Regions from separate parts of the Planococcus maritimus genome, predicted to be linked through region 2. Evidence: a T-box and tRNA genes for the amino acid it is inferred to sense, from the RefSeq annotation. Region 2 holds a T-box; the other holds one or more tRNA genes.
What was found. A T-box is a leader RNA that pairs with one kind of tRNA and senses whether it is charged. The one in region 2 lies ahead of tyrS (tyrosine--tRNA ligase), so its partner is inferred to be a tRNA-Tyr.
Positions count from the first base shown of each region.

Region 1: it has a tRNA-Tyr gene. The T-box ahead of tyrS (tyrosine--tRNA ligase) is inferred to sense a tRNA for this amino acid. The anticodon was not compared.

Region 1 is NZ_CP016538.2:165,014-175,424, reverse strand. It holds gene glmM (phosphoglucosamine mutase) at 1-236, opposite strand, end outside; gene BBI11_RS00945 (CdaR family protein) at 307-1,311, opposite strand; gene cdaA (diadenylate cyclase CdaA) at 1,304-2,140, opposite strand; gene BBI11_RS00935 (zf-HC2 domain-containing protein) at 2,432-3,067, opposite strand; gene sigW (RNA polymerase sigma factor SigW) at 3,080-3,643, opposite strand; gene rocF (arginase) at 3,915-4,823, opposite strand; gene BBI11_RS00920 (GNAT family N-acetyltransferase) at 4,891-5,457, opposite strand; gene BBI11_RS00915 (LysR family transcriptional regulator) at 5,528-6,409, opposite strand; gene BBI11_RS00910 (citrate synthase/methylcitrate synthase) at 6,513-7,592, shown strand; tRNA gene BBI11_RS00905 (tRNA-Ala) at 7,655-7,727, opposite strand; tRNA gene BBI11_RS00900 (tRNA-Lys) at 7,751-7,823, opposite strand; tRNA gene BBI11_RS00895 (tRNA-Gln) at 7,835-7,909, opposite strand; tRNA gene BBI11_RS00890 (tRNA-Tyr) at 7,923-8,006, opposite strand; tRNA gene BBI11_RS00885 (tRNA-Val) at 8,037-8,112, opposite strand; tRNA gene BBI11_RS00880 (tRNA-Glu) at 8,118-8,192, opposite strand; tRNA gene BBI11_RS00875 (tRNA-Thr) at 8,249-8,321, opposite strand; rRNA gene rrf (5S ribosomal RNA) at 8,364-8,479, opposite strand; rRNA gene BBI11_RS00865 (23S ribosomal RNA) at 8,545-10,411, opposite strand, start outside.
Region 2 is NZ_CP016538.2:3,097,626-3,108,036, reverse strand. It holds gene aldA (aldehyde dehydrogenase) at 1-456, shown strand, start outside; gene tyrS (tyrosine--tRNA ligase) at 802-2,016, opposite strand; T-box leader at 2,096-2,337, opposite strand; gene BBI11_RS15350 (MarR family winged helix-turn-helix transcriptional regulator) at 2,423-2,842, opposite strand; gene BBI11_RS15345 (YhdH/YhfP family quinone oxidoreductase) at 2,949-3,935, shown strand; gene BBI11_RS15340 (TetR/AcrR family transcriptional regulator) at 4,257-4,868, shown strand; gene BBI11_RS15335 (MMPL family transporter) at 4,895-7,210, shown strand; gene BBI11_RS15330 (AAA family ATPase) at 7,572-9,422, shown strand; gene BBI11_RS15325 (DmpA family aminopeptidase) at 9,650-10,411, shown strand, end outside.

The DNA of each region.
Region 1 (10,411 bases), 350 kb from region 2:
CTGATGACGCCGAGACGCATGACTTCCGCACCAACTGACAATAAGCCAGCAGCCAATGCGTTTTCAAGCATTTCCCCGGAAATTCGTGTATCTCGCCCTACGAGCACTTTCGGTTTTTCCTTAGAGCTTTTTGTTAAGACGTAGCCGCCAAAGCGCCCGAGTTTAAAAGCCAGTTCCGGCGTCAATTCGCTATTGGCCACCCCTCGTACACCGTCGGTCCCAAAATATTTTCCCATGCTTTTCGCTCCTTCAATCACTTATATTATGATTTGTTTATATTAACCTAATTTTACATTTTTAGCTATTTTATTCTTCCTTATTGCTATCCGCAATTTCCGGATTTTCCAATTCTTCCGGAACGAGGAGTGATTCATCCACTGAAACATTCGCCTTTATTTGCATCTCGCCTGGGGAAACTCCCGATGCGCCTGATGGAATCGGCAATTCAACCGTCACGGACGTATCAGAGGCCGTGACACTGTTTGCTTCCACTTCAATGACGTACTCATCCATGGCATCGAGCACGCTGCGCGGGCCGAAAACCCGCACTTGTTCACTTGATGGCGTCCATGAATTAATGGTGACTCCCGTCTGTGGTTCACCGGTCGATTCAATGCGCACCGGCAATTCGCGGCTGTATTCTTCCACCGTGACGTCGACCGCCACGGATTCCGGCTCGATCGTAACATTATCGAGTTTCGTTAAGTCCTCTGCCAAAACGCGCACGCGGGCTTCAGCTGTAAAAGACTCTTTGATTTCCGGGTCACCTGTTACGGTCGCTTTGACAAAGCTAATCGCATTAATGACACTTTGCGGGCCCGTCACCGTTACGGTATCCGGTTCCACAGTCAAGCCTTCCAGTAAAAAGCCTTCCGCCAGTAAGCGCTCGTTCATCTCAGCATCGATATCAAATTCCTGCGACACCCGCTCCTCAAGCACGACATTCACAAATGCCGGGTCCACGCGGGCGCTCAATTGCTCTGATATATTTTCTGTTTGGATGGGTACTTGATGCTCACCGAGCGGCAAACTGCGCAAATCGATGAACAGCGTATAGTCATCGAGCTGGCGTGTCGTTTGAATGATACTCGCCGGGCCACTCAAATACAAATCGACCGTATCCGGCACGCCGCTGACCATCAAGCTTTCATCATAATACACTTGCAGTTCCACATCTTCGATCATTTCCGACACTCTACCGGTTTCGGTCGTGGTCGTGGTGTTTTCCGTCTGGACGGAAAAGAAGAGCAGAAAGGCAAGGAACAATGCCATAATCCGAAGAAACCACGGATTGTCCATCATCTTATCCATTCTTTTTCCCCCTCCAATTCCACCAAGAACTTGTCGCCTGCTGCTGTTCGGCACCGAACCAAATGCGGCGAAGCTTCACTTCAAAATCCTCGAGTGACAAATTGCGATGCAAATCGCCATTCGCCGTCAAACTGATCGCGCCGGTCTCTTCCGACACGACAATCGTGATGGCATCCGTCACTTCACTGATGCCGAGTGCTGCGCGGTGACGCGTTCCAAGCTCCTTCGAAATGAACGGGCTCTCCGACAGCGGCAAATAGCAGGCAGCCGCCGCAATGCGGTTCTTCTGGACGATGACCGCTCCGTCATGCAACGGCGTGTTCGGAATGAATAAATTGATCATCAACTCAGAGGTGATGTCTGAATTCATCGGAATACCTGTCTCTATGTATTCGCTGAGCCCGGTTTCACGCTCGATCGACACAAGTGCCCCGATGCGGCGCTTCGCCATATAGCTGACCGATTTGCTCATCGCTTCAATCAGGCGGTTGCGCTCAGATTCTTCGTTGAGCGTACTGCTCGAGAACAATTTCCCGCGCCCAAGCTGTTCGAGCGCGCGTCTCAGTTCCGGCTGGAAGATAATGATGATGGCAAGAAAGCCCCATTCGAGCACTTGCTGCATGATCCAGCCGAGTGTTTCCAGGTTGAGCGCCTGGGTCACAAGACGCGCGATGATGATAAAGAAGATTCCTTTTAATAATTGGACAGCCTTCGTTCCCTTGATGACAGTAATAAGTTTGTAAATAACGAACCAGACCAATAAGATGTCGATAAGATTTCCGAACATCTGAAGCGGTGTCTGGTCAGTGAAGTTTTCCAAAAAAGGCATCTGCAACCCTCGCTTTTCTCCATGTACATATAGATTCAGTATATCATATCCCGAGACATCTGCCCCCATGCAAAAAGCCCATCCAGTGAATGGATGGGCTATAGCATCTTGTAGTGAAAGTTTGGAAGTGATATTTTCCGAAGCTTATCGCACGACTCCGCGGGCGGGAATCGAGCGAACACTTCTCTAAATACTGAGATAGGTCATTGATTCTAAATGTCGAAAAGGTATTCCAATCTATAATTCATAGCGGATTATACTGAAAAAACCCATCCAGTGAATGGATGGGCTTTACTCGTCTATTGGTTGGTCATTGCCGCCAAAAAAGCTGACGGCGTCATTGAATGTTCCTTTGATGGTATACCAGAGCCACTCGAAGACTTGGTCGATTTCTTCGATTTCGCCGTCGATGACACCACTTGATGCCATATACTGGCCATTGACGATCGTCACGTCGCCTTCAAGTTCCCCGTCGACGCGCAAATCGCCGTTGCGGATCGTTATGTCCCCGACAACTGTTTGTCCTGCTGGGACTACCACCGTTTCGCCTTCTACAACCAGGTTCTCCTGTTTGGTAAAGGCAAATTGTTGGTCGTCGCTAAAGCTCGACATCATCGCCGCGCTCATCAATAAGACGAAAAGGGCAGCTGCGATCATCAGCGGGTGATGGCGCATAAAGCGTTTTACGCCGACGCGCTGGGATTCTTTTGGCAAGCCAGCCATCGTCTTTTGGACAAAATCTGGCGGTGCCTGGACATGAGACGCGCTTTGGACAAACGCGATGGTTCTCGTCAGTTCTTGATATATTTGTCTGCAGTCGCTGCAGTTCTGCAAGGAATCTTTCAGTTCTTTTTCTTCAGATGGGCTGATTTCCCCGTCTAGGTAATCGTCCATCATGCGAATAACTTTTTCCGGACACGCATTCATTATGCTCGCCTCCTACAAATTGCTCAATTGCTTGCGAAGTGCTTCGCGCCCGCGGTGTATCCGCGTTTTCACCGTGCCAAGCGGCAAATCAAGGATTTCGCTGATTTCAGCCAGCGGCAATTCCTCGATATATTTTAACACAATCGCTGCCCGGTACTTATCCGGCAAGCGGCTTATTTCGTACTGCACCCGCTCCTGAACTTCCATCCGCATTAATTCTTCTTCCGGAAGCTCTTCTTCATTGGCAATCTTCGAATACATATTCAAACCTTCCGTGCCTCTTACTTCCGCATCCAAATGGTAATCCGGTTTTTTCTTACGAATCCGGTCAATGCACAAATTGGTGGCGATGCGGTAAAGCCATGTGGAAAATTTACGATTCTGGTCAAACGTGTGTATGTTCACATAAGCCCGCGTAAATGCTTCCTGTGCAATATCTTCTGCTTCATGCCGGTTGCCAAGCATGCGGTAGCAAATCTGGAACAACTGATGTTGATACAGCTCCACGATTTCGGCAAATGCGTCTTGGTCGCCCTTCATGACTCGCTTTATTCGTTTATTTACTAACGCATCCATGATCTCATTTCCCTCCGCCATGCGGCTGTCTTTTATATACGGTCCAGTACTGAAAAGGTTTCATTTTTTTCTCTTCTTCTATCCTATCAAACCATCCCCAGAAAAAACCAGCCAATTTCCAGTTCTTTCAATGAATTCGTCAGTTTATTATGTCATTGACACTATTTTGGCATCGCTTTGCCCATCAGTCCTACCTCCTTGTCACTAATGTCTTATACAGCCATTCCCATTAAAAAAAGCTGCCCGGAAATTCCGGACAGCTTTATCGTTCTTATACCAATTTTTCGCCAAGCAACGAGCCGATCAATGCGACCGCCACATCAGCTGTGCGGTTCTTCTCATCCAGAATCGGGTTGACTTCGACAAATTCTGCCGACGTGATCAATCCTGCATCAAACAGCATTTCCATCGCCAAATGGCTTTCACGGTAGCTAATACCGCCTGGAACCGGCGTACCGACACCCGGTGTATACATCGGATCGATGCCATCGAGGTCAAGCGACAAGTGAACGCCATCTGTTTTGCGCTCTTCACGCAAATAGCGGATCGACTCTTGCATAACGTGGTCCATGCCCATTTTGTCGATTTCGTGCATGCTGAATACTTTGATGCCGTGCTCTTTAATCAATTCGCGCTCGCCCGGATCGACAGAACGTGCGCCGATGATGACGATGTTCTCTGGCTTCACTTTTGGTGAATAGCCACGGATTTTTGTCAATTTCTCATGGCCATGGCCAAAGCTTGCAGCAAGCGGCATGCCGTGGATATTACCCGATGGCGAAGTTTCGCTCGTGTTCATGTCCGCGTGCGCATCGTACCAAATAACGCCCAAATTCTCGTAATGCTCAGAAATACCGGCAAGTGTGCCAATCGCGATACTATGGTCGCCACCCAAAACTAGTGGGAAATTGCCGGCTTTCGCTACCCCTGAAACGGCTTCTCCTAATGTTTCGGTCGCTTCAGTAATAACGTCCATATTGCGCAAATTCGTGTTTTCGTCTACTTTACCATCCGCTTTGCGAATGTGAATATCGCCTTCATCATTTACCGCATGTCCGAGATTTTCGATACGGTCCACAACACCTGCGTAACGAATGGCGCTTGGCCCCATGTCGACGCCGCGGCGCATTTGTCCGTGATCCATTGGTACACCTATAATAGAAACATTTAATTTATTCATTATTTTATACCCCCTCAGTAAGATACATTCATTGTACCCTCTGAGCTCACCTTGGCTCAACTCAACATTATTCCGAATATTTATTCATTTTTTCTTCCAGGGCTTTTTTCACATCTGGCCATTCCCGGTCGATAATGGAATAGACAATGGCATCTCTCGGTTGACCTGTCGAGCGAATCCGTTCGTTGCGCAAATGCCCTTCTTTGACCGCTCCAATACGTTCGATCGATTGTTGGGAACGGATATTGTCAGCATCGGTTTTGAACTGGACGCGAATCATCTCCCGCTCTTCGAAACAATAGCCTAGCAGCGCATGTTTGACGGCCGTATTGACATGAGTGCGCTGTGCTTTTTCACTGTAAAAAGTTGCGCCGATTTCGCAGCTTCTGTTCGTATCGTCAATGGCATAAAGGCGGGTTGTGCCAACAATCTCGCCACTTTCCGGCAGCTCCACGGCAAATACCAGCACATTGGATTGGTTCATGCCAGTCGATAGCCACGCCTCCAAATCTTCAAAACGCTCTACTTTCGTCAGCATGTATTCAAAGATATCCGGTGTATAAAGCGTCCATAATGCCTCAAAATCCTCACGTTTCAGCAAACGAAGCCGAATATTGCGCTGTTCAATATACATATCCATCCCCTCCTTATAGGCAGTATACCAGCAAATCCTCCGTTTACTATCATGGCACCGCCACTTTATTTCATTGAAAATACACCGATTGAATGCGGCTCAAAAAATCCTTTTCCAGCTCACCCATGCTGCGCGCCAGGAAATACGTCGCCACAGTAGGCAATGGAAACAAGTCAAATCGAACTTCCATCAGCCGCCCTTCAATTAACTCACGGCGCACCATTGACCTCGGCAAAAACGACACACCGAGCCCTTCTTGGATAAAGCGCTTCGCGATGTGGGCTTGCGTCACCGTCATCGTCCGAATTCCCGGGAGCTGCACGCGTAGTTTCACCAACAACTCTTCCCAAAACACAGGGTGATGATGCGTAAAAATGTAGTGTTTTCGCAAAGCCTCTTCGGCCGAAACTACCGGTCCGTGCTCGTCGTCATACGCATCCCTTGGCATGATGAGTATCAAAGGATCCTCATAGACCACTTCATGGAGGATGACGCGCTTAACTGGAACTAAGGCGGATATACCCGCAGCCACTTCCCCGCTTTCCACTAAGCCCTCGATCGCTTCCGACTCCTCCACACGAATCACCAGTTCGAGATCCGGATGGGCTTTCGTAAACGAATTTAGAATATACGGCAACACCGTCTCCGCCATCAACGGCGAAATAGCGATGGTCCATTTTCGCCGGTAACCTTGGGCAAATGACTGGATGTCGTCTACGGTGGCATCGAATATTTCCACCAATTTTTCTGCCTGCTGCTTAAAATGGCGCCCTTCCTCGGTCAGCACCACACGATTTTTGATGCGATCAAATAAGCGGATTCCCAAATACGCTTCCAACTGACGGATATGTACCGTCACACTTGGCTGAGACAACATCAAACGTTCCGAAGTCTTGCGGAAATTCAAGGTTTCTGCCGCATCCGCAAAAGTCCTTAGCCATTGCATCTCCATCGTCACTCCACCTTCAATTAATTTTCTTAATTATTTTAATTATAAATCTTTAATTTTCATAATCAAGATTTCGATCTATACTTGAAAAAAAGGAGGAATTCACATGTTTCAAAAAGGCTTGAAAGGCATCGTCGCTGTTCAAACTGCCATTGCCTCTGTTGAAGGAGATAAAGGAGAACTTCGTTATCGTGGCCAATTGGTTCATGAAGCAACTGAAGGAAAAAGTTTCGAACAAACCGCCTATTTTCTATGGCATGGCCATCACGCATCCCGCGCAGAACTTGCAAGTCTGACACAGGACTTAATATCCTATCGCCAACTGCCGGACTATCTCATCGCAATCGCACAAACGCTTCCGATAGAAACCTCTTTAATGGATGGCATGCGAACACTGGTCTCAGCCTATCAGCACGCCGAATTCAAGGAACTTGAGTCCCAACAGCAAGCCAACGCTTTAACAGCCGCCCTTCCCGTTATGACTGCTTTGCTGTATCGGAAAAGCATCGGTCAGGAATTCATCGCACCTAGAAGCGATCTCAGCCACACCGCTAATTATTTATGGATGATCAAAGGCGAAATGCCAACACCCACCCAAACAGAAGCTTTGGAAACCTACCTGAACTTAACGATGGAACACGGCATGAATGCCTCCACTTTCGCCAGCCGTGTCACCATTTCCACGGAATCCGACTTGAGCGCCGCTATCGTTTCCGCACTCGGTACGATGAAAGGCCCCCTGCATGGAGGTGCCCCGTCTGGCGTCCTGGAACTACTCGACGAAATCCAAAGCCCTGAGAGGATCAAAGCCGTCATCGAACAAAAACTGGCTCAAGGCGAAAAAATCATGGGCTTCGGCCACCGCGTATACCGTACAGAAGATCCACGTGCGCTTCTGCTGCGCGAAAAATGCCACCAGCTTCAGCAAAAAGACGCGTGGCTGAACCTCGCTGTCCTGGCAGAGTCCGAAATCACTCACTTATTGAATGCGCAAAAACCGGGACGAGCCCTTTACACAAATGTAGAATTTTATGCAGCTGCGATCATGCGCTCTATTCAAATGCCACCTGTGCTCTTTACCCCAACCTTCAGCATCGCACGGATCGTCGGCTGGACCGCACACGCGATAGAACAGCAGCAAGATAACGTGATTTTCCGGCCACAATCCGAATATATTGGAAACTAAAAAAATCCCGTATCCAATTGAATGGATACGGGATTTTTACACATGGATTGCACATGGAACAATGGAGCCTAGGGGGCTCGAACCCCTGACCTCGACGCTGCCAGCGTCGCGCTCTCCCAGCTGAGCTAAGGCCCCGCGCGAAAATGCGCAAAGATAAATGAGCCATGAAGGATTCGAACCTTCGACCCTCTGATTAAAAGTCAGATGCTCTACCAACTGAGCTAATGGCTCGCAATAAAAAATGGCTGGGGTACCTGGATTCGAACCAGGGCATGACGGGATCAAAACCCGTTGCCTTACCGCTTGGCTATACCCCAAAGTAATAAAAACTGGTGGTGGGGGGCAGATTCGAACTGCCGAACCCGAAGGAGCGGATTTACAGTCCGCCGCGTTTAGCCACTTCGCTACCCCACCGCTATTCGATTAACATCCGAAATGGATACATGGTGGAGGATGACGGGATCGAACCGCCGACCCTCTGCTTGTAAGGCAGATGCTCTCCCAGCTGAGCTAATCCTCCATGAATGGTGACCCCTACGGGATTCGAACCCGTGTTACCGCCGTGAAAGGGCGGTGTCTTAACCGCTTGACCAAGGGGCCTTACAAAAATTATAAAGAAAACAGTTTCCGATGTAAAGAAACTTCAAAGAATCAAAAGCTTCCAACCGGGCTCGAACCGGTGACCTCTTCCTTACCATGGAAGCACTCTACCTACTGAGCTATGGAAGCAAGGTAAAAGGAAATCTCGGTACAAAGTAAAAAAAGATAATTGCCCAGCGACGTCCTACTCTCACAGGGGGAAACCCCCAACTACCATCGGCGCAAAAGAGCTTAACTTCCGTGTTCGGGATGGGAACGGGTGTGGCCTCTTTGCCATCATCACTGGACTTTTGAGCTTGTTCGCTCAAAACTGGATAAATCGACATTGGATTATGGAAACGCATTTCAGTTATTGGTTAAGTCCTCGATCGATTAGTATTCGTCAGCTGCACGTGTCGCCACGCTTCCACCCCGAACCTATCTACCTCATCGTCTCTGAGGGATCTTACTTGCTTGCGCAATGGGAAATCTCATCTTGAGGGGGGCTTCGTGCTTAGATGCTTTCAGCACTTATCCCGGCCACACATAGCTACCCAGCGATGCTCTTGGCAGAACAACTGGTACACCAGCGGTGTGTCCATCCCGGTCCTCTCGTACTAAGGACAGCTCCTCTCAAATTTCCTGCGCCCGCGACGGATAGGGACCGAACTGTCTCACGACGTTCTGAACCCAGCTCGCGTACCGCTTTAATGGGCGAACAGCCCAACCCTTGGGACCGACTACAGCCCCAGGATGCGATGAGCCGACATCGAGGTGCCAAACCTCCCCGTCGATGTGGACTCTTGGGGGAGATAAGCCTGTTATCCCCGGGGTAGCTTTTATCCGTTGAGCGATGGCCCTTCCATGCGGAACCACCGGATCACTAAGTCCGTCTTTCGACCCTGCTCGACCTGTCCGTCTCGCAGTCAAGCTCCCTTGTGCCTTTACACTCTGCGAATGATTTCCAACCATTCTGAGGGAACCTTTGAGCGCCTCCGTTACTCTTTAGGAGGCGACCGCCCCAGTCAAACTGCCCGCCTGACACTGTCTCCCAAGCCGCTAAGGCTTGTGGGTTAGAAGTTCAATACAACCAGGGTAGTATCCCACCGACGCCTCCCCCGAAGCTGGCGCTCCGGGTTCTCTGGCTCCTACCTATCCTGTACAAGTTGCACCAAAATTCAATATCAGGCTACAGTAAAGCTCCACGGGGTCTTTCCGTCCTGTCGCGGGTAACCTGCATCTTCACAGGTACTATAATTTCACCGAGTCTCTCGTTGAGACAGTGCCCAGATCGTTACGCCTTTCGTGCGGGTCGGAACTTACCCGACAAGGAATTTCGCTACCTTAGGACCGTTATAGTTACGGCCGCCGTTTACTGGGGCTTCGGTTCGCACCTTCGCTTGCGCTAAGCACTCCCCTTAACCTTCCAGCACCGGGCAGGCGTCAGCCCCTATACGTCACCTTACGGTTTTGCAGAGACCTGTGTTTTTGCTAAACAGTCGCCTGGGCCTATTCACTGCGGCTCTCTCGGGCTTTAACACCCTACCAGAGCACCCCTTCTCCCGAAGTTACGGGGTCATTTTGCCGAGTTCCTTAACGAGAGTTCACTCGCTCACCTTAGAATTCTCTTCTCGCCTACCTGTGTCGGTTTGCGGTACGGGCACCTCCCGCCTCGCTAGAGGCTTTTCTTGGCAGTGTGAAATCAGGGACTCTGAGGTAAACCTCTTGCCATCACTGCTTGATGTATATAGAAACGGGATTTGCCTCGTTTCTCATCTCACAACTTGGACGTGCACAACCAACGGCACGCTCACCCTATCCTTCTGCGTCCCCCCATTACTCAAACGGCGGGGAGGTGGTACAGGAATATCAACCTGTTGTCCATCGTCTACGCCTATCGGCCTCGACTTAGGTCCCGACTAACCCTGAGCGGACGAGCCTTCCTCAGGAAACCTTAGGCATTCGGTGGACGGGATTCTCACCCGTCTTTCGTTACTCATACCGGCATTCTCACTTCTAAGCGCTCCACCAGTCCTTCCGGTCTGACTTCAACGCCCTTAGAACGCTCTCCTACCACGGACATCTACGATGTCCATCCACAGCTTCGGTAATCCGTTTAGCCCCGGTACATTTTCGGCGCAGTGTCACTCGACCAGTGAGCTATTACGCACTCTTTAAATGATGGCTGCTTCTAAGCCAACATCCTGGTTGTCTAAGCAACGCCACATCCTTTTCCACTT
Region 2 (10,411 bases):
GACCGCTTAGAGACAGTCGAAGGCATGGTCAAAGATGCTGTAGCGAACGGAGCGACCGTTGCAACAGGCGGGGAGCGCGCAGATCAGAATGCCGGCTTCTTCTACAAGCCGACCATTTTGACAAACGTCTCGCACGACTCTGATATTATGCGTGAAGAGATTTTTGGTCCGGTGCTGCCAATGACTACCTTCAGCACTATTGAAGAAGCGATTGACATGGCCAACGATACGGTATTCGGATTGTCTTCTTCCGTTTATACAGACGACCTGAACGAAGCAATGCGCGTCGTCAATGAAATGAAGTTTGGCGAGACTTACGTCAACCGCGAAAACTTCGAAGCAGTGCAAGGCTATCACGCCGGCATGCGCCAATCCGGCCTTGGCGGGGCAGATGGCAAACACGGCATGGAAGATTTCCTAGCAACACAAGTCGTTTACATGCAGTATAAAAAATAAAGCAAACAAGGGTTTGTCACATATGTATATAAAATGAAGCAGCCGGAGAAAAAGATTCTTTTTCTCCGGCTGTTTTAATTAAGTCTGGCTTTCTTATATTTTTTAGTTTCACAACAGCTGATGGAAATGGAGACGGCGAATAAATGAACGAAGTGGAACTGAGTTCATTTATTTGCGACGCATCTGCATTGCAGATGTGGGAGCAACGAAATTACATGGTGCCCTGGCAGCTGGCAACGCGACGTCCTGTCGCGCCAGCTGCATGACCCACATCCTGTGGCCCGCGGAAAGCGTCCGTCGCAATGGACATCAGTCTTTCCTTTCGGTCACTCTCATTTTCTGTCCTTATTTTTCAAAACGCAAAAAGCGTTTTTTGCCAATCTGTAGAACATCGCCGTTCTGGATGGCGGTACCGAGTTCTTCGCGTGTCAGTTTATCACCGTTAAACGATATCCCGTTTTGGTCGATCAGACGCAGAAATTCGCTTTTACTGCGGACGAATTCCTGTTCCACTAATTGCGGGATGATGTCTTCGATGCGTTCGTTGCCGGTTTCCACAAGGAGCGACGGAATGTTTTCTGGGATTTCGCGTTTTTGGAAAGCTGTCTCGAAGTAAAGTTTCGCTTTTTTCATCGCTTCTTCTCCGTGGTAAAGCCCCGTGATGATTTCAGCGAGTTCGAGTTTGATATTTCGCGGATTTTCACCGTCTTCGAGCCGGTCGAGCAAGGATTCAATCGCTAAGGGATGCTCATCTGTCGTCAGTTCGAAGTACTTGAAGACTAGAGGATCCGGAATTTCCATGACTTTTTTGAACATGACTTCAGGCGCCTCGCTGACGCCGATGTAATTGCCAAGGCTCTTGCTCATTTTTTCCACGCCGTCGAGCCCTTCGATAATCGGCATGAAGATGGCGACTTGTTTTTCCAGCCCCATATGCTTTTGAAGCGTGCGGCCCATCAAAATATTGAAGGTTTGATCGGTGCCGCCGATTTCAATATCGGCCCCTATTTCAACGGAATCGTAGGCTTGCATGAGCGGATAGAAAAATTCGTGCAGGCCGATTGGCGACTGATTTTGGTAGCGGCTCTGGAAATCGTCTCGCTCGAGCATGCGCGCGACCGAGGTGCTTGCGGCAAGCTTCAAGACTTCCTCGAAATTCAGCTTCGACAGCCATTCGCTATTAAAGCGCACCGTTGTTTTCGTTTTGTCGAGCACTTTGAAAATTTGTTCGTAGTAAGTTTCCGCATTCTCCCGTACCGCTTCATCACTGAGCGCAGTCCGTCCTTTGGCTTTGCCGGAAGGGTCGCCGATGCGCCCTGTAAAGTCGCCGATCAGAATGACCGCCTGGTGGCCGAGGTCTTGCAATTGCTTGATTTTGCGCAAAACAACGGCATGGCCAAGGTGGATATCTGGTGCCGATGGGTCTAGCCCTAGCTTGATCGTCAGCGGGCGCTGTTCGTTGTATGAACGTTCAAGTTTTTGGAGCAATTCGCCCTCGTCGATGATTTCGGCGGCTCCTTTTTCGATGATTTTCAATTGTTCAGCGGGTGTGAGTCGCATGCTAACATCTCCTTGTCTTGGAATGGGCCATATCGCAAAAACGATCAGAATACAAAAAAGCGCCCTCTAGGGAAAAACCCTAAAGGACGCGGATATGCGTGTTACCACCTTAGTTTGGAAACTGCTCGCACAGCTTCCCTTGGAAAGTACGGCCGAAGCGATACTCCTGCATGGATTACGGATGCAACTCCGGTGTAGCCTACTAAAGGTTCGGTACACAGCTCAAAGAGGTATTTCCCTGGACACCGCATGCGCCTCTCATCAACCGGCCGCTTTCTGTATGCTTCAGTCACAAGTACTCGTTCTTATCATCGCTTTTGTTCTTATACGCCAAGATTGGGCGAACATTCGTTATGCAGATATTGTTTTCCATTATAACCCGTATGAAAAAGAAGTCAAATTTGACTTATAATTCTGTCTCAACGATGGCAGTTAACCCTCTGAGCAAGGCAGCCCGGTCGCTCGGAGACACGTTTTGAAGGGCAGCTTGATTCATCTGTGCTGTCGCAGACTCGACTTGTTCTCGGATGCTGATGGCTTTCGGCGTGGCCACGACCCACACATTGCGCCGGTTGCCCGGGTCAATTGAACGTTCGACAAAGCCGGCTTTTTGCATCTTGTCCAGGACGCCGGACACAGTAGTGGCTTCAAGATGCATGGATTCCGCAATTTGCTTAGGCGATAATTGCCCTTCTCTCCATAAGCAGTTCAACACGCCGTATTGGGCCGGAGTCAATCCGAATTGTTCCAATAAGCCGCTGAAATGCTTGAATACTTTATTTTGACTAACACTTAATAAGTAATTGACACATTCAGTTAATTCCATAAAATCTCCTCCAAATTGACAATGTCCATCATATCATGTTAGGTTTTGTGTGAAAACAATTTTGTGAACGAACTATTTTGTTGAAAAAACATGAGGAGGAATCACAATGGATGCATTTAAAGCGATTGTTGTAAAAGAACAGGAAGAAGAAATCGTATTCGGAGCAGAACAAGTGGGTGAAGAGCAGCTATCCGAAGGGGACGTGTTAGTTAAAGTCGCCTATTCGTCGATCAACTACAAAGACATGCTTGCGGTGCAGAAAAATGCAGGCGTTATCCGCAACTATCCGATGATCCCAGGCATCGATTTCAGCGGAACGGTCGTACATACAGGGGATGAACGCTTTCACGAAGGCCAGGAAGTGATCGTCACAGGATTTGAAATGGGCATGAGCCATACCGGTGGATTTTCGGAGTATGCGCGCGTGCCAGCTGACTGGATCGTCCCATTGCCGAACGGATTGAGCTTAAAAGAGGCCATGGTTTTTGGAACGGCTGGATTTACAGCGGCATTATCCATCCAGGCACTTGAGCAAAACGGCATGAATCCTGACAACAATCCGCAATTATTGGTGACAGGGGCTACGGGCGGTGTCGGCAGTGTCGCGTTGCAGATCCTGTCGAAAATTGGCTACACGAATATCACCGCATTGGTGCGCAAAGAACATCAAGTGGAAGTAGCAAAATCGCTCGGAGCGACACAAACCATTTTCCCGGATGACCTGGGCGAACTGAAAAAGCCATTGAATAAGCCGAAATTCGACTATGTCCTGGACACTGTCGGTGGAGACGTGGCATCAACCCTCATTCCGCAAATTTCTTACGACGGCAGCATGAGCATGTGCGGCAACGCGGCCGGCCTCCAAATATCAGCGACCGTCTTGCCATTCATCTTGAGAGGCGTTAATCTCCTCGGCATCGATTCGGTCAATGTGCCGATCGAAAAACGTGGAGCTATTTGGGACAAGATGGCGACGGACTGGAATATCACCCAAACGACCTTGACCGATGAAGTGTCGCTTGAAGAAGTACCGGAAACGATTGAAGCCATCAAGAACGGGCAGCATTTAGGAAGAACCATCGTTAAGTGTTAAGTAGAAGTTAAGTGTAATGGATGAAACTATTTAGTGGTTTTCATGCGATAGAAAAGAACGTTCGGAAAGTGGTTAGCTTCGCTTTCGAACGTTCTTTTTTTATGTCTACGGACATCGAGCAATTTAAAAAGAATCTTTGCCGCGCTTCTAGAAACCTTTATTCATTTTTGATTTCGGGGCGAGAAACGACTTGCCTAATTCGTGCATATTAGTAGCTTATTTCACAATCGTTTAGGAAGAATAAACTTGCGCAATGGGAAAACTTGCTCTTTGTGCAAGTTTTATGATATAACATGGAAGAATTACAAATGAGGTGATGAAATGACTGATAGCGGTTTACGAGATAAGAAAAAAATAGCGACACGACAAGCTTTGGCAGAAGCTGCCTTTACCTTGGCAGTGGAACGCGGCGTGGATGGTTTTGTTGTGGAAGATATCGTCACGAATGCAGGCTATTCGCGAAGAACTTTCGCCAATTATTTTTCATGCAAGGAAGAAGCAATCGCCAATTCCCTAACGATGAATGATTATTTAGAGCGCGACGAGCAATTCTCCTTTTGCACGGAAAATTATACACCTTTGGATACGATCGAATTGTATATCCGAGGCAGTTTTACGATCAATAAACTACGAAGGCTTAATCGGATCATTTCGCTGTCGCGAAACCAGCCGACGCTCAAGTTATATGTGACGGGCGCATTGATGGAAGTCCAGGATTTTGCGAAACGGGGCATCAGTGAAGAGTTCGGCAGCGATTATCCGGAAGAGTATTACCATATTCTGATCGGCGCGGTGTTCGGGGCGATTTTGCCGGTTCTCGACGAAAGTATCGCTGTTAAATTACCCGAAGACGACGAAAAGAGCGAAACAGATAGTGAATTTAATCAGTACATCGATATCGTTTTTGCTCATTTGCGCAAAGGCTTTAACTAACAAAAATAGAGAACGGAGTTGCACATGTGTCGAGATTTTTTTACAGCATCGGAAAAACAGCCTATAGCAAGCCCTGGGTTTTCATTGCCAGCTGGCTGCTCATTCTAGGCGTCATCATTACCGCTATCGTAACGAATGGCGTGAATACAAGCAGTGAAACAAGAATTGACGGAACCGCCGCACAAGACGTGCTGGACGAATTGGCGGAAGAGTACCCGGCAGCATCCGGCGGGCAAGGCAGTTATTTGTTCGAAGTGCCGGAAGGGGAAGCCGTTGACGATCCGGCTAATGCCCAAGCTTTAGCTATGGCTGTAAATGAAATTTATGAACTAGGTCATGTAGTCAATCCAATGGACATGCTGCAGGACGAGGAAGCAATGGCACAGATGCAGTCAATGCAAGAGATGATGAGCCAGCTTCCGGCGTCTGAAGTCAACCACCGGCCGTTCATCGTTCAAGAAATGCCGGTTCCGGGCATCCAAATTTCAGAGGACGGAACGGTCGCATTATTCCAGTTCCAACTGACCAAAACAGCGGAAGACTTGAGTGAAGCGGAACGCGAAGAACTTGCGGATGCCGCAAATATCGCTCAAGAAAATTCTTCCATCACAGTCATTCCGACGGGTGCGCTGCAAGGCGTCGATATCCCGATCGGCGGTACGCATGAAATTATTGGGCTCGCGATTGCAGCGGTCATCCTGATCGTCACGCTCGGTTCACTCATCGCTGCAGGCTTGCCGCTGGTCGTGGCATTGATCGGCGTCGGCGTAGGTGTCGGCGGAACATTCGCGTTGTCGAGCATGTTCGAAATCAACAGCCTGACACCGGTTCTAGCTTTGATGATCGGTCTCGCAGTCGGCATCGACTATGCCCTGTTTATCGTCAACAGACAGCGCAAACTGATCACGGAACAAGGATTACCTGCTAAAGAAGCGGCAGCTCGTGCTGTCGGAACAGCGGGCAGCGCGGTCTTTTTTGCAGGCTTAACCGTCATCATCGCACTCAGCGGCTTGCTGGTCATCGGCATTTCGTTCCTCAGCAGTATGGCACTCGTTGCGGCACTGACCGTCTCGATTGATGTGCTTGTTGCGCTGACACTGCTGCCGGCATTGCTCGGCTTGATTGGCGAGCGGATTGTCTCGACTAAAGCAAGAAATAAAGCACAAACAAGCAAGGGTTCCAAACAAGGCTTTTCCGGAGCTTGGATCACAAGCTTATTGAAAATGAAATGGGTCGCCATTCTTCTGGTCATCGTGATTCTTGGCACCCTCGCAGTGCCGGTCGCGCAGATGAACCTCGGCATGCCTTCTGGTGAAAGCGCCAATAAAGACACCGCTGTCAGACAAAGTTATGACGTTATTTCCGACAGCTTCGGCGAAGGCTTCAACGGCCCGCTGCTCGTCGTGGCGAAAGACCAAGACGCGGCTGCAGTAGATCCGCAGGAATATTTCCAGCTGCTCGCTAATATTTCACAGTTGGACGGCGTAGCGGAAGTATCTCCAGGCGGCTTCAATGAAGATGGCACGATCGCCATCATCAGCATCATCCCGGAAAATGGCCCGACAGATGAAGCGACGAAGCAATTGGTGGAAAGTTTGCGGACAGATACTGCTGCCACTGAAAATACCAACACAGAAATTGGCGTGACTGGCTTAACAGCGATCAATATCGACATCTCGGAAAAACTCGCTGAAGTATTCCCGATCTACATCGCGATTATCGTCGTACTGTCATTGCTCATTCTATTGGTCGTGTTCCGTTCGATCCTCATCCCGATCAAAGCAACAGTCGGTTTTCTATTGAGCATCATGGCAACATTTGGCGCCACGACAGCCGTGTTCCAGTGGGGCTGGCTCGGATCGCTTTTCGGAATCGACACCGGCGGACCGTTGTTGAGCTTTATCCCAATCATGGTCACCGGCATCCTATACGGCCTCGCCATGGATTATCAAGTCTTCCTCGTCTCGTCGATGCGTGAAGCCTATATCCATGGTGAAAAAGGAGATGGAGCTATTATAAGTGGCTACAAGACGGCCAGTAAAGTAGTCGTCGCTGCCGCATTAATCATGGTTTCCGTATTCTCTGGTTTCATCTTTACCGATGACATCATGATCAAACAAATTGGCTTTGCCCTGGCGTTTGGCATCCTCGTCGATGCCTTTCTCATCCGCATGATCTTCGTTCCGGCCGTCATGTCGATGTTCGGCGATAAGATCTGGTGGCTGCCGAAATGGCTCGACAAGCTTCTCCCGGATTTAGACATCGAAGGCGAAAAATTGCTTCATGAATTGAATGAAAAAGATAAAGTAACACGTATGAATACTGGAGAAAATTCCATCTAAAGATAGCTAAAACTGCCGGGAAGTTTCCTGGCAGTTTTTCTTTGGTTAAATAATTTTTGAGGATGGCTCGTCGGTGAAAGAGAAGCAGAGGGAAATCGAAAAACGTTCGTAAAAGTGTTTGAGGATTAGTGAACGTTCGTAAAGATATTTTGTGCATTTACGAACGCTATTTTTGTTAATGTTCAGTCCGTTTCGGAGTGTTCGCGAAAGTGTACTTTTACGAACGCTTCTTTAAGAGTATTGTATTATATTTACATGGGAATTAATGTTAGTATGAGAACGAGTTGTAAGATACATTGTTAAGTAGCTAATCTAGTATATGTAAATTGTAAATAAGACAATCGAAAGGCGGAGGTACAAAATGGGATATCACATTAAGGAAATAGTTTTAAGTAAAGACAGATACGTTAACTACAAAATACATGGAACTGCTGAAATGAAAATAGATGATCTTTCCAAAATTAATATTTTAGTTGGAACTAATAATTCAGGGAAAAGTAGAATGCTGAGATCTTTATTTACAGAGAAAGATCTTTTATTTTTTCCAGCAAGTTTCAATCTACCGAAACTCAACGAAGCAGTTAAGAATTTCAAAAATAAATTAATATCTGTTTTAGACTCCAAACACATTTTGGGATATGGAATTTTAAAAAAAGACAACATTGAGCACTTAACGTCTTATAAATTTATTAAAGATTCCGATGATTTTTTATCTAGCGTTTATGAATTGATTGACTACGCTAAGAATCTTAGTGGTACCCAATCTATTACTTCATCCGGTCTAGTTAATTTCGTTGACCACAATGCAATACAAGTAGAACTGAAAAAGATTGCTACTGAATTTGAAGTAGAGTTGGTTGGAATTTTTAGTGAAAAGAGAATTGATTTTAAACGTGTATACATACCAACCCTCAGAGGTTTAAGAGGTTTTGAGGATAATCAAAATTATTATTTAACCCGTACTCAGAAAGATTATTTTCCTGGGGATGAAAGTTTAGAAATTTTTACTGGACTGGAGTTATATGAAGAAGTAAAGAACCTATTACTGGGGAATTTAAAAGATCGAGAAAAAATAATGGATTTCCAAAAATTTATAGGAGATAGTTTTTTTGAAGGACAGGAGGTTGCACTTATACCCAACGTAAAGTCAGATGTTCTTTTTGTTAAAATCGGCACTGAGAAAGAATATCCTATTTATAACTTAGGGGATGGAATTCAATCATTAATTATTCTAACCTTTCCTTTATTTAAATATAAAGGAGAGAATCTTTTATTCTTCATAGAAGAACCAGAGTTATACTTGCATCCAGGGATGCAAAGAAAATTCTTGGAGATAATAACACATAAAAACTTTGATGGTTATCAGTATTTTTTAACTACCCACTCCAACCACTTTCTAGACATGACATTAGATATGGATAAAATGTCGATTTACTCATTTAACAAAGAATTAGAAGATGTTGATTCTCGAGAAAAAAACGCAACTTTTATTATTGAGAATGTTAGTAATGAAGACGATAACGTACTAAAAATGCTAGGAGTCAAAAATTCGGCAGTGTTTTTATCAAATTGCACAATTTGGGTAGAAGGTATTACAGACAGGTATTATATAAGACATTTTCTCAATCTATATCAAGAGACTTTAGACAAATTCCCAGTTTATAAAGAAGATATTCATTACTCATTTGTAGAATATAGTGGAAATAACATTACCCATTGGTCTTTTTTAGATGAAAATGAAAATGAAGATGAAGAAATTTTTAAATCTATTAATGAAAGTAGAGTTTGTGGAACTCTATTCTTAATTACTGATAAAGACAGTAAGAAAAAAGAAACTCGCCAGTCAAAATTAGCTCAAGCACTTGGTGAGCGCTATTATTGCTTGGAGTGTAGAGAAATTGAAAATATTCTTACAGCTACGACATTGAAGAAAGTAATTGCTAGCTATGAAAAGGTTAAAGTGAGCGAATTGAAGTTCACTAAGAATTTTAGTAGCAAAACTTACAGAGACGAACTACTAGGTAGATTTATAGAAAAAGTTATCAGAGACAAGAATCGCCAAGGGAGCTACTCCTCAACATCAGGAGCTGTTTCTGACAAAATCGGGTTTTGTAAAAGAGCTATTTCAGAAATGAAAAGCTTTGAAGATCTATCTGAAGAAGCACAAAAGTTAAGTATAGAGTTGTATGAGTTTATTGCAGCTAATAATTAATAAGGATGGTATCGAAAGAAATAAACTGTTTTTGATTGTGTGGTATGTTTACATATGACCCCTTATAGGAAGCGAAGAAACTCTAACATGAGTTTCTTTTTTTATTGTCTATGAAAGTTTATTCTAAAAAAAGGATAGTCGTTCTTTATCGATAATACTCCAAACATAAGGAAAGCTAACTGTATAATCAAAGGCAGAGAAATAAGTACATGCGAAAGGGCGATTAAATGTTTAACCAAAAAAGAATTCGCGATTACGGGGTGAAAATCGGTCAATTAGAAACGGGTACACGCAATGCGATTACCGATGTTGAAGGAGTATCCGTCGGGCATGTGACCTTAAGCCATAATGAGATGCAAACTGGTGTCACAGCAATATTGCCGCATCAGGGAAATATCTTTAAAGAGAAACTGATTGCTTCTAGTCATGTGATTAATGGTTTTGGAAAAACGACAGGTACTATTCAAATGAAGGAGTTAGGTACTTTAGAATCACCTATTCTTTTAACGAACACACTGAGTGTTGGAGTAACTGCAGATACTGCAATTGACTACATGCTAAAAGAAAATCCGGAAATTGGACGCACGACTGGAACTGTGAATACCGTCGTTGGTGAATGCAATGACATGTTTTTAAATGATATAAGAGCAAAGTTTGTAAAGCCGGAACATGTTCTCCAAGCGCTTGAAAATACTGCATCTGAATTTCAAGAGGGCACAGTGGGCGCTGGGACTGGAATGCTTTGTTATTCACTAAAAGGAGGGATTGGCTCTGCTTCTAGACTGATTGAAATGAATCACGGAACCTACACCATAGGGGTTTTGGTGTTATCGAATTTCGGGATTTTGAGTGATTTGTTAATCAAGGGCAAAGCAGTCGGTCAAGAATTGAAGACGGCTATCCAAGAATCCTATAAAGAAGAGGACAAAGGCTCTGTCATGATTATTGTGGCAACGGATCTTCCGGTGTCTGAGAGACAATTGAACCGG